3 regions of the Arthrobacter sp. STN4 genome follow, and region 1 is predicted to be linked to each of the others. Evidence: predicted binding sites of a transcription regulator. Region 1 holds the regulator's gene; each other region holds the start of a gene.
What was found. Region 1 encodes LexA, which represses DNA repair genes until DNA is damaged. Its sites were predicted from a motif close to TCGAACANNTGTTCGA; they were not measured.

Region 1 (3,274 bases):
ACCGCGACGAACTCCTGCCCGGCGTCACGGACAAGGCCTGGCGACAGGTCTCGGTCACGTCAATGGAATGCCTCGGGGCACAGAAATGCCCGCTGGCCGAAGTGTGCTTTTCCGAGCTGGCCCGTGCCAAGGGCGGCGAAGCGGACATCGTGGTCACCAACCACGCCATGCTCGCCATCAGCGCCTTCGAGGGCATTGCCGTGCTGCCCGACTACGACGTCGTGGTGGTGGACGAGGCCCATGAGCTCCAGGACCGTGTCACGGGCGCCGTGACCGGCCAGCTGTCCGTGCAAATGGTGCAGGCCGCCGCGTCCAGCACGCGCAAGCATACCGGTGTGTCGGTGGAGGCGCTCCATGGTGCGGCCACGGCCCTGGACATGGCATTTTCGGGCATGCCCAGCGGGCTGCTGCCCAATGGACTCAACGACGAACACGCCGCAGCCATTGAACAGTTGCGTGATGCGGCCCGCGTGGCGCTGTCCGACTCCAAGCCGGACGGCAACGCGGCAGCCGACGGCGGGCGGTCGATCGCCAGGTCCCGGCTCAACCTGATCTTTGACCTGTGCGAACGGCTGCTCACCGCCAGGGATTCCCGCGAAGTGGTGTGGACCTCCCGCACCGGGACCTTCGCTCCCGGCAAGGGCTACCAGAAGGCCGACGAGAGCGAACCCCCCGTCATCAACATTGCCCCCCTTAGCGTGGCCGGCAAGCTCCGCGAGGGCCTGTTCGCGGACCACACGGTCGTGCTGACCTCGGCCACGCTGGCCATCGGTTCATCGTTCCAAGCCACGGCCGGGGGGCTGGGGCTGCTGGGCGCCAATGCACCGTCCTGGACCGGCGCCGACGTCGGCTCGCCCTTTGACTACCCCAAGCAGGGCATGCTGTACGTGGCTTCGCACCTGGCCAAGCCGGGCTTTGGCAATTCCCCCGAACAGCTGTCCGAGTTGGAGGCCCTCATCAGCGCCGCGGGCGGCGGCACGCTGGCCTTGTTCTCCTCGCGGCGGGCTGCGGAGGACGCGGCGGAAAAGCTGCGGAAAAAGCTCAAGGTCAAGATCCTCTGCCAGGGCGACTCGTCCATGGCCGGACTGATCAAGGAATTTTCGGACGAGCCGGACAGCTGCCTGTTTGGCACCATGTCCCTCTGGCAGGGCGTGGACGTCCAAGGCGCCTCGTGCCGGCTCGTGGTCATCGACAGGATTCCGTTTCCACGACCGGACGATCCCCTTGTCACGGCACGGGCCAGGGCCGTGGCCCAAAGCGGCGGTGACGGGTTCATTGCCATCTCCGCCACGCACGCTGCCATCCGGCTGGCACAGGGCGTGGGGCGGCTGATCCGTTCCAGCAGCGACCGCGGCGTGGTTGCCGTCCTGGACTCCCGCCTGGCGAACGCCGGCTATGGCGGCTTCCTCCGTGCCGCGCTGCCGCCCTTCTGGTCCACCAAGGACCGAGCCGTAGCCCTCGCCGCGCTGCAGAGGCTTTCCGGCAAGTAGCCGCCGGCGCCAGCGGGCCCGGCATTTTTCCGTCGGCTCTCCGACGCCGCGGCCCCGGGCGGCCTTGGCGCCTCCTTACGCCTCCGACAAAAAATGTCGGCTCCGGGCTTGCCTACAGGCTGCGGAGGACGGAGACGACCTTGCCCATGACGGTGGCTTCGTCGCCGAGGATGGGCTCGTAGCGCGTGTTCTGCGGCAGCAGCCACGTGTGGCCGTCGCGCTGGCGGAACGTCTTGACTGTCGCCTCGTCGTCCAACAGCGCCGCAACGATGTCGCCGTTGTCGGCCATGTTCTGGCGCCGGACCACCACCCAGTCGCCGTCACAGATGGCCGCATCAATCATGGAATCGCCGGCTACCTTCAGCATGAACAATTCGCCGCTGCCCACGATCTGGCGGGGGAGCGGCATGATGTCATCGACCATCTGGTCCGCCAGGATGGGCCCGCCGGCCGCAATCCGTCCCACGAGGGGAACAAAGGCGGTGTCCGAGGCACTGCTCAGTTGGGCAAAGTTCAGCCCGTTCGAGCTGCGGACCTGGTCCGGGTCGTTGACGCCCTCAATGGACACGGTGCCGTTGTCAATGACCAGCGGGATGAGCACCTCCATGGCGCGGGGGCGCTTGGGGTCGCGGCGCAGGTATCCGTGCCGTTCGAGCTGAATCAGCTGGTGGGTCACGCTGGACAGGCTGGCCAGGCCCACGTTGTCGCCAATTTCCCGCATGGACGGCGGGTATCCCTTGTCGGCAATGGAGCGCTGGATGCATTCGAGAATCTTCTTCTGCCGCACCGTAAGCCCCTTCATTCCTGCCCTGCTGGGGGCCTGCGGGATTCGATGCGGAGGTTCCGGTAGCGCCATGGTCCTTCGATCCTTTCTGGGGATGCAGCCAATAATGTCAGTGCCTGCTGGTGGACTGCTCTTGTTGGCGAATCCTTTCCCTCAAGATTAAGCCCGATATCGACGAATTTCAAACATTTGTTCTATCGAGTCTTGGCAAGCGTCGTCAATAGATGCTAAAACTAAGAGAACAAGGATAGAACATACGTTCTATCGAACATATTGTGCATGGAAGTCGTCTCCAGTCAGGTGTTTGCGGTCCTCCCCGAGGGGTGGCCGCCAAGGTGGCGGGGTCCCTGCGAAAGGAATGAAGTCATGAGTGCATTGGTGATTTCCCGCCCGGGCCCGGCCGTGGCCGCCCCCACGCCGCGTCGGGCGGGAACGGAACGTCCGACGCCCGCCACGGGGCTGCGCCTGACCCGGCGCGGACGCATGCTGCTGCTTGGCCTGCCGGCACTCGCGGTGACGGCCGTGCTGGTCTTTTCCCTGCTGGCCGTCCTGCTCGGTTCCCTGGCCAGCCCGGCCAAGGCGTCGACCCGGGATGCCGGCGCCGGCCTGGGCGGCCCTGCGGCCGTCACCGTCCTGCAGGGCGACAGCCTGTGGTCGATCGCGGCCGCCAGCGCCGGCACGCGTGACGTACGTGACGTCGTGGCTGACATTGTGTCCCTGAACAATCTCGGCAGCAGTGTCCTTCAGGCCGGACAGCGCCTGTACGTCCCGCTCCCGGAGTAGGCCACAGGGTCCCCGGGCGTCACAAGTTCGTGTCAGGCCTCCTGCCGCCTTAAACTGGTGGGATGGACCAGTTTGAACGTCTCAGCCAGTTGCCCCTTCGTGACGATTTGCGCGGCCAGCATCCCTATGGCGCGCCGCAGCTGGACGTTCCGATCCTGCTCAATGTCAATGAAAACACCTTCGGGGTGCCGTTGGATGCCAAGGAAGCGATCCTCAA
Region 2 (3,274 bases), on a different contig from region 1:
TGGTCCCTCGCCGGCCGGCGGTCCGATGGTGGGCGCTACGGTCCAGCCGGGGGCTTCCTTGGCCTGGTTGCAGGCGGCGCAGGACTTGATGTGGTCGTAGTTGCGAATCGGTGCATCGCAGTAAGGGCTGGCGCAGCGCTGGTACTGCAGGCGCAGGAACTCCTTCATTCCCTCGGGAAAGAAGCGGGCCCGGGAGTCCATGCTGAGCAGGGCTCCGCTCTCAGGATGGGTGAAAAGACGGCGCAGCCACAGTTTGGGCGAGAAGCCGGATTTCCCCGACGCCGTCCCCAGCACCATGGTGCTGGCTTCGGGCGCGGGGATCGGTCCGTGGCCGGTGATGATGGCGGGGTCGCTCGCACCGTCAAAGAGGGACCGGTCGGTCTTGACGAGCTCAATCATGATGTCCGGTTCGGTGACGGTGGTGCACAAGCCCGGGGTGTGCGGAGGTGCCGCCACGCCACCCAGTACACCCGGTCCCAGCGCACCCGGTTCCAGTACACTGCCATGCCGCGACCCGGCATTTTCCGGTGTTGGGCCGCGATGGTCGCCCACACCGCCCTGGCCCTCGTCACACGGCACGTGCCGCGTCAGGCGGTGGATGAGGGCGTCGGCCATGAGCTGTCCGCGGCCCCGGCCGTCGCCTGCGGCCTTGGCCGCGTCGGCTACCTGGGTGAGGGCGTTGATGACAGTGACCCCGTGCTTCAGTGGGATCAGGGCGCTGAGCAGAGTCATCCCATCCGCAGCCGGGCGCAGGGACACGTAGCGGTCCGCAACCGCTTTCTCCCGGCGCTGGACGAAAACTTCGGGCTCGAGCCGGTAGGCCTCGGCCCTGGCCGCAGTGGCGATTTGCCGGGAGCCCATGCCTGCCAGTTTCTCCTGGTCTGCGCAGATCAGCGCGTCGACGTCGGCGCGGTGTTCGGCAGAGAGGAATACCGTCTCGGATGCCACTATCCTCGCCCGGTCCTCCCCGATGATCCCGGCCGTGACGGCGTCCATGGTGTGTGGGAGCTCGCGCACCACGACGGCGGCAAGCTCGGCCAGCTGGCGCCCGCGGTGGGCGGATTCATGCCGGGCGAGCCCGACCTGCACCCCCACGTCCCGGCCGAGCTTGGCTTTCGGCACCCCCGTGCGGGCCTGGACCAGGCGCTGCTGGGCCGTGAAGAGCACCTCGGCCTGCATCTGCACCGCCGTCAAGGAATTTTTGGCTTCTTCCAGCCCGGTTATGACATCCACCAGGACCGCGCCGGAAACCCGGTTCACGACGTCCGGGTCGTATCCCCCGGCTCCCACGGAGCCACCGAACGCAGCAACGACCGAGGCGGCCTCCCCGGCAAGCTTCCCGGCCCGGGTCGCGGCGGCCCTGCATGCTGCGGCGCGGCACGCCAGCCGCTCCAGGAACGCCGCGGCCCGCCCCTCCCGCACGCCGGCATCCAACAGCTCACCGGCTTCCACGGCCCGGTCACGGGCCTGGGCGGCCAGTTCAAGGGCCAAGGCTGCATCCAGCTGGGCCAACACCGCAGGGTCAAAGAATCCGCCACACACGCCGGCCAGGGCCTTGGCGGCTTCGACCACCAATGAAGCAGGATCGGCCGCGTCCATGGGACCCATGGCCTCGCCGGCAGCAGGAGCGGACGGCAAGCCGTCAGGGCCCGTTGCTGCACCTGCCACGGTGGCGCCCAATCGTCCGAGTGGGTCCGGGCCCGCCACCTCGGGCACAGTGCCTGCAGACACGCCGGCACTGACCGTGGCATTCCATTCCGGCACCGCCACCGCGTCCACCCCCTCTGCCTGTGCACCCGGGTCCCCCAGCGGCCCCCAAGATATGGAAACCGTGTTCGAAAACCACCAACTTCCCTGCTGCCTCAAGCCTAAAATGGACTGCCCGGGCAGGAACGGGGCGCAACCCGAAATGTCAACAACCATCGGCCGGGCACCCCCCTGTGGAGGGAACAGGCAGCAGTATTTTTCCACCCCGCGTGGCAGGACCCGCAGCAATTCATGAGTGGCCCGGCGCGCAGCAGCCCGGCAGCGGAACCCTCGCAAAAGCACCCTCGGCCCCGGCCCGGCGGCCCAGGCACGCCCGAGCCCGGCAGCAGCAACCCGGCGGCGGAACGGCGCAACGGCTAAAGGACCAGCTTGAATCCGGCGTGGGAGTGGACGAAGCCCAGCCGCTCATAAAAGCGGTGGGCGTCCGTCCGGGAAAGATCCGACGTCAACTGGACCAGGACGGCCCCGCGGCGGCGCCCTTCGGCAACGGCCCACCCGATCATGGCTGAGCCCAGTCCGTTGCCGCGCAGCCGGCCGGCAACCCGGACCGCCTCAATCTGCAGGCGGGCGGAGCCGCCGCGGGCCAGGCCCGGCAGAAGGGACAGCTGCATGGTGGCAACCACAGTGCCGGCGTCGTCGTCCACCACGCACAGCAAATGGGCGGGGTCGGCAGCGATGGCGTGGAACGCGGCCAAATAGGGGCCCCGGCGTTCGGGTGCGGCGGAGTCAACGGCCGCCCGCAGCTGCTCCGCGGCCAACAGCCCGACGATCGGGCCGACGTCGGACTCCTGCGCCCGCCGCAGCACGAAGCTCCGGCCGGCGGGCGCAAGGTTCGCCAGCGCCGTCGAGCGGGGGAAATTGTTTTCCTGGGCCATTCCCCCAGCCTCTCACGCCCACCCCGGCTGCGGCGCAGGCCAGAGCCCCGGCCACGCCCGCCAAGCAGGAGGTGCCCTGGTGAGGGCCCCGGGGCCCACCGTGGCGGCAGGCGCCTGCGCAGCCTGGTGCAGTTCACCGCACGCCGGCCTGCTTTGGCACCAAAGCACCCCGAAGCCCACCGCGCCAATATCGGCATAAACTGGGTGGCACCATGACTTTCACCATCACCTACCCCGCCGCGCTTCCCGTCTCGGAACGCCGCGAGGACCTCATGGCCGCCATCGCCGCCAACCAGGTCACCATCATCGCCGGCGAGACGGGCTCCGGAAAGACCACCCAGATCCCGAAAATGTGCGTGGAGCTGGGGCTGGCGGAGAAGGGCCTGATCGGGCACACGCAGCCGCGCCGCCTCGCCGCCCGCACCGTGGCCGCGCGCATCGCCAGCGAACTCGACGTCAAGATCGGCGAGGAAGTGGGCTTCCAGGTCCGCTTCACCGGCCACGTGGGCCCGCAGACCAAGATCAAGTTGATGACCGACGGCATCCTGCTGGCGGAAATCCAGCGCGACAAACTGCTGCGCAAATACTCCGTCCTCATCATCGACGAGGCCCACGAGCGTTCCCTGAACATC
Region 3 (3,274 bases), on a different contig from region 1:
GATCCCCGCCAACCCCGCACGCCCAGCAACCGGCCCAGCAACCGGCCCACCACCGGGCACCGGAACCCCGCCATCGGAACCGGCATCCGAAGCCACCAAACTGCCAGCGACAGGGCCGCGACAGGGCGGTCCCCTGCGGCGGGGCGGTCCCTTGCGGCGGGGTTCTCCGTACCGGGACGGTGACGATCAGCAGGGTGGTTCCCTGCGGTGGCAGGTCCGGTGTTGGGGCTGAGGGTGCCGGTCTGGATGATGTTTTCCGGTCGTTTGGCGCGTTTTTCGTCCAGGGCGTCCTGTTTTGGGGTTTGCGGGCCGAGAGCGGGCGCCCGTGGCGGATCGACCCAGTCCGGGAGCACGTCAATGAGCTGCAACCCCGCATACGCACCCCCACCGGCACCACCGGCACCACCGGGCCTGTCGGGGCGGGTGGGGTGGGAGGGGTCCGCCAGGGCCGGGACGGCACCGGCGGTCCAGGCATCGATCACCACAGCCGAATACAGGTCACAGATAAAACGCGCCCCCGGAACCGGGCCTTTCAACCCTGGCCCGGCCCCGCTGTTGCCGGTCACGCTGTTGCCGGTTTTGTTGGCCCCGTCCCTGTCAAGGCTGCCGGTGTCGCGGCCGGTCTGGTTGCCGGTGCGGCCGGTGTTGGCCTTGCCCGGCGCCGAACCCCCGGGGAACGAACCGCCACGACCACCGACGCTGCTCCCCGCGGCATTGTCACCGCCACCGCCGCTGTTGCTGTTATTGCCGATGCGGGTGGTGCCGGTGGTGTCCTGGCCGGCGCTGCCGGCACTGCTGTTGCCGGTGCCGGTGCTGGTGGGGGTGGGGAGGGGTTGGCCCAGGAGGAGGAGGGTGGCGGTGTCGGCGCGGAGTTGGGCCGGGGTGCGGTATTCGCCGGGGCCTTGCAGGGCGCGGGCCTGCCCGGTGCAGTACACGAGTGCGCCCTGGGCTGCCGGAGCCGGGATGTGCAGGGTCAGCCAGGCCATCCCGTCCGGCCTCGACCCCGAGGGACCTTTTTGCTGATTGCCTCCCGGGTGCGCACGGTCAGGGATTCCGGGTGGGTTCCTTCCCGCAGCCGGCGTGCCTTGGCCGCGAACCGGGCCCCGGTCGTGCCCGGGGCCACCGCAAGCAAGGCCGCTTCAAACGCGTCCACGTCCGCGGCCATGATGTCCTGGGTGCCGGCCAGGGTGCCGGTTTCATCCGGGATCGTGCACGCATGCCGCCACGACAATGTCCCGGCCCGCAGTGCCGCCATCACCTGCGGGCGGGCGCCCACCAGGTCCCGGGCCTGGGCGGCCAGGGCTTTCGCGGTGGTTTCCGGGAGGCACAACGTCACCGCGACCTCCGCGATCGCGCAAGGACTCCGCCACACCCGCCTGCCACCCGTCCAGGCCCACGGCCGCGGATTCGACCGCGGCCGCGGCCAGGTGCCGGTTCCGGCACGTCCGGGCCGAACGGTTCAACGGAGGGCAGGGTGAGGGCGGCAATGAGTGCCGCCCCCTCGTCCGTGGCGGGGGATCCCCCGTTGCCGGGGTCACCAACCGGCTCGTCCATACAACCATTATAGATACTACCTACGCTAAAGATCATAGATGTTAGTAGATGTGTTCTATTTTCTTTGGTGGGGATGCTCCGCCAGCCCTTCTGGGTTGTTCCTGCGACCCTTTCGGGGTGTACCGGCGGCCCTGCACACGGACCGGCCCGTGCCCGGTACACCTCACCTGGCACGACCCCCGACGAAGCCCTCCCAACCGTTGCAACCAGACGTGGACGAAAACACAGGCCCGGTCGCGCGGGAGGGAACGAAAAAACACCCCCGGTTGCAACCGACGGCCGGGGAAAACACCCCCGGTTGCAACCGGGCGTTGGTGGCTGGTCAGGCCTTGCGGAGGTTTTCCCTGACCAGCGGGGCAACCTGCGTGCCATAGAGTTCAATGCTGCGCATGAGTTGCTCGTGCGGCAGGGTGCCGTGGCTGTACTTCAGATCGAAGCGGGACAGCCCCAGCGACTTGGCCACGGTGGTGATCTTGCGCGCCACCGTTTCCGGCGAGCCGACCATCAGGGCGCCCTTGGGGCTGGCCGTGGCGTTGAACTGCAGGCGGGTCAGGGGCGGCCAGCCGCGGTCACGGCCGATGCGGTTGTGCGCGGCGGCGTAGTGTGGCCACAGCTCTTCCATGGCCTGTTCGTCGGTCTCGGCGATGTACCCCGGCGAGTGGACCCCGATGGGCTGCTCCGGCTGGCCGAATTCCTTCAGCGCACGGTGGTAAAGGTCGGTGAACGGGGCGAACTGCAGGGGCTCCCCGCCAATGATGGCGAGCATCAAGGGCATGCCGTAGTGTGCCGCGCGGACCACGGACTGGGGGCTTCCGCCCACGGCCACCCACGATTTCAACCTCCCCTTTTCAAGGTGCGGATATACCATCTGGTCGGCCAGGGCTGCACGGGTGCTGCCACTCCACGTGACGGGGCCCTGCTTGAGCACCTCGGCGAACAGGGCCAGCTTCTCCTCAAACAGTTCCTCGTACTGCTCCAGGTCCAGGCCAAAGAGCGGGAAGGATTCGGTAAAGGAGCCGCGGCCCAGGGTGACTTCGGCACGGCCGGAGGAGACGGCGTCGAGCGTGGAAAAGCGCTGGAAGACGCGGACGGGGTCATCGGAGCTCAGCACAGTGACGGCCGATCCCAGCCTGATCTGCTTGGTCTGCCCGGCAATCGCGGAAAGCACCATGTCCGGGGAGGAGATGGCGTAATCGTCGCGGTGGTGCTCGCCAATCCCAAAGTAGTCCAGGCCCAGGGAGTCGGCCAGCACGGCCTGTTCGACGACGTCGCGGATCACCTGGGCGGCCGGCTTCGCCAAGCCTTCCCCGTCCAGGGTGATGTCACCGAAGGTGTCCAGCCCCAGTTCAAAGTCAGCGTCAACCATGCCTTGCTCCATTCCGTAGCCCCACTCCCGCGCCGGCTGGCCGGCCATTCCGGGAAATATGCGTTTGCATCTACTTGGAGAACTGGGCGCCCACGGAAACTATTCCCGGACCACTGGAGACACCGGGCTCTACCGCAGCGCCATGGCCGCCTTGCTGCGGTAGACGGCCAGGAAGGTGGAGATCCTCCGCACGGCCTCCTCGATGTCGCCCACCGAGGGCAGCAGGACAAAGCGGAAGTGGTCCGGCGAGGGCCAGTGGAATGCGGTGCCGTGGGAGACCAGGATCTTTTGGTCCTGCAGCAGGTCGATCACGAACTTTTCATCGTCCTCGATGGGATACATCTCCGGGTCCAG

Region 2: a site for LexA is predicted at 1,824-1,839, ahead of MMF96_RS04480 (DUF222 domain-containing protein). Genes of this name have one in related genera too.
Region 3: a site for LexA is predicted at 1,597-1,612, ahead of MMF96_RS11790 (DUF222 domain-containing protein). Genes of this name have one in related genera too.

What each region holds. Positions count from the first base shown of each region.
Region 1 is NZ_JAKZGX010000030.1:40,107-43,380, reverse strand. It holds gene MMF96_RS16775 (ATP-dependent DNA helicase) at 1-1,490, shown strand, start outside; gene lexA (transcriptional repressor LexA) at 1,603-2,346, opposite strand; gene MMF96_RS16765 (LysM peptidoglycan-binding domain-containing protein) at 2,641-3,057, shown strand; gene MMF96_RS16760 (histidinol-phosphate transaminase) at 3,120-3,274, shown strand, end outside.
Region 2 is NZ_JAKZGX010000003.1:223,625-226,898, forward strand. It holds gene MMF96_RS04480 (DUF222 domain-containing protein) at 1-1,731, opposite strand, end outside; gene MMF96_RS04485 (GNAT family N-acetyltransferase) at 2,124-2,642, opposite strand; gene hrpA (ATP-dependent RNA helicase HrpA) at 2,855-3,274, shown strand, end outside.
Region 3 is NZ_JAKZGX010000014.1:85,166-88,439, forward strand. It holds gene MMF96_RS11790 (DUF222 domain-containing protein) at 974-1,372, opposite strand; gene MMF96_RS11795 (LLM class flavin-dependent oxidoreductase) at 1,877-2,920, opposite strand; gene MMF96_RS11800 (pyridoxal phosphate-dependent aminotransferase) at 3,050-3,274, opposite strand, start outside.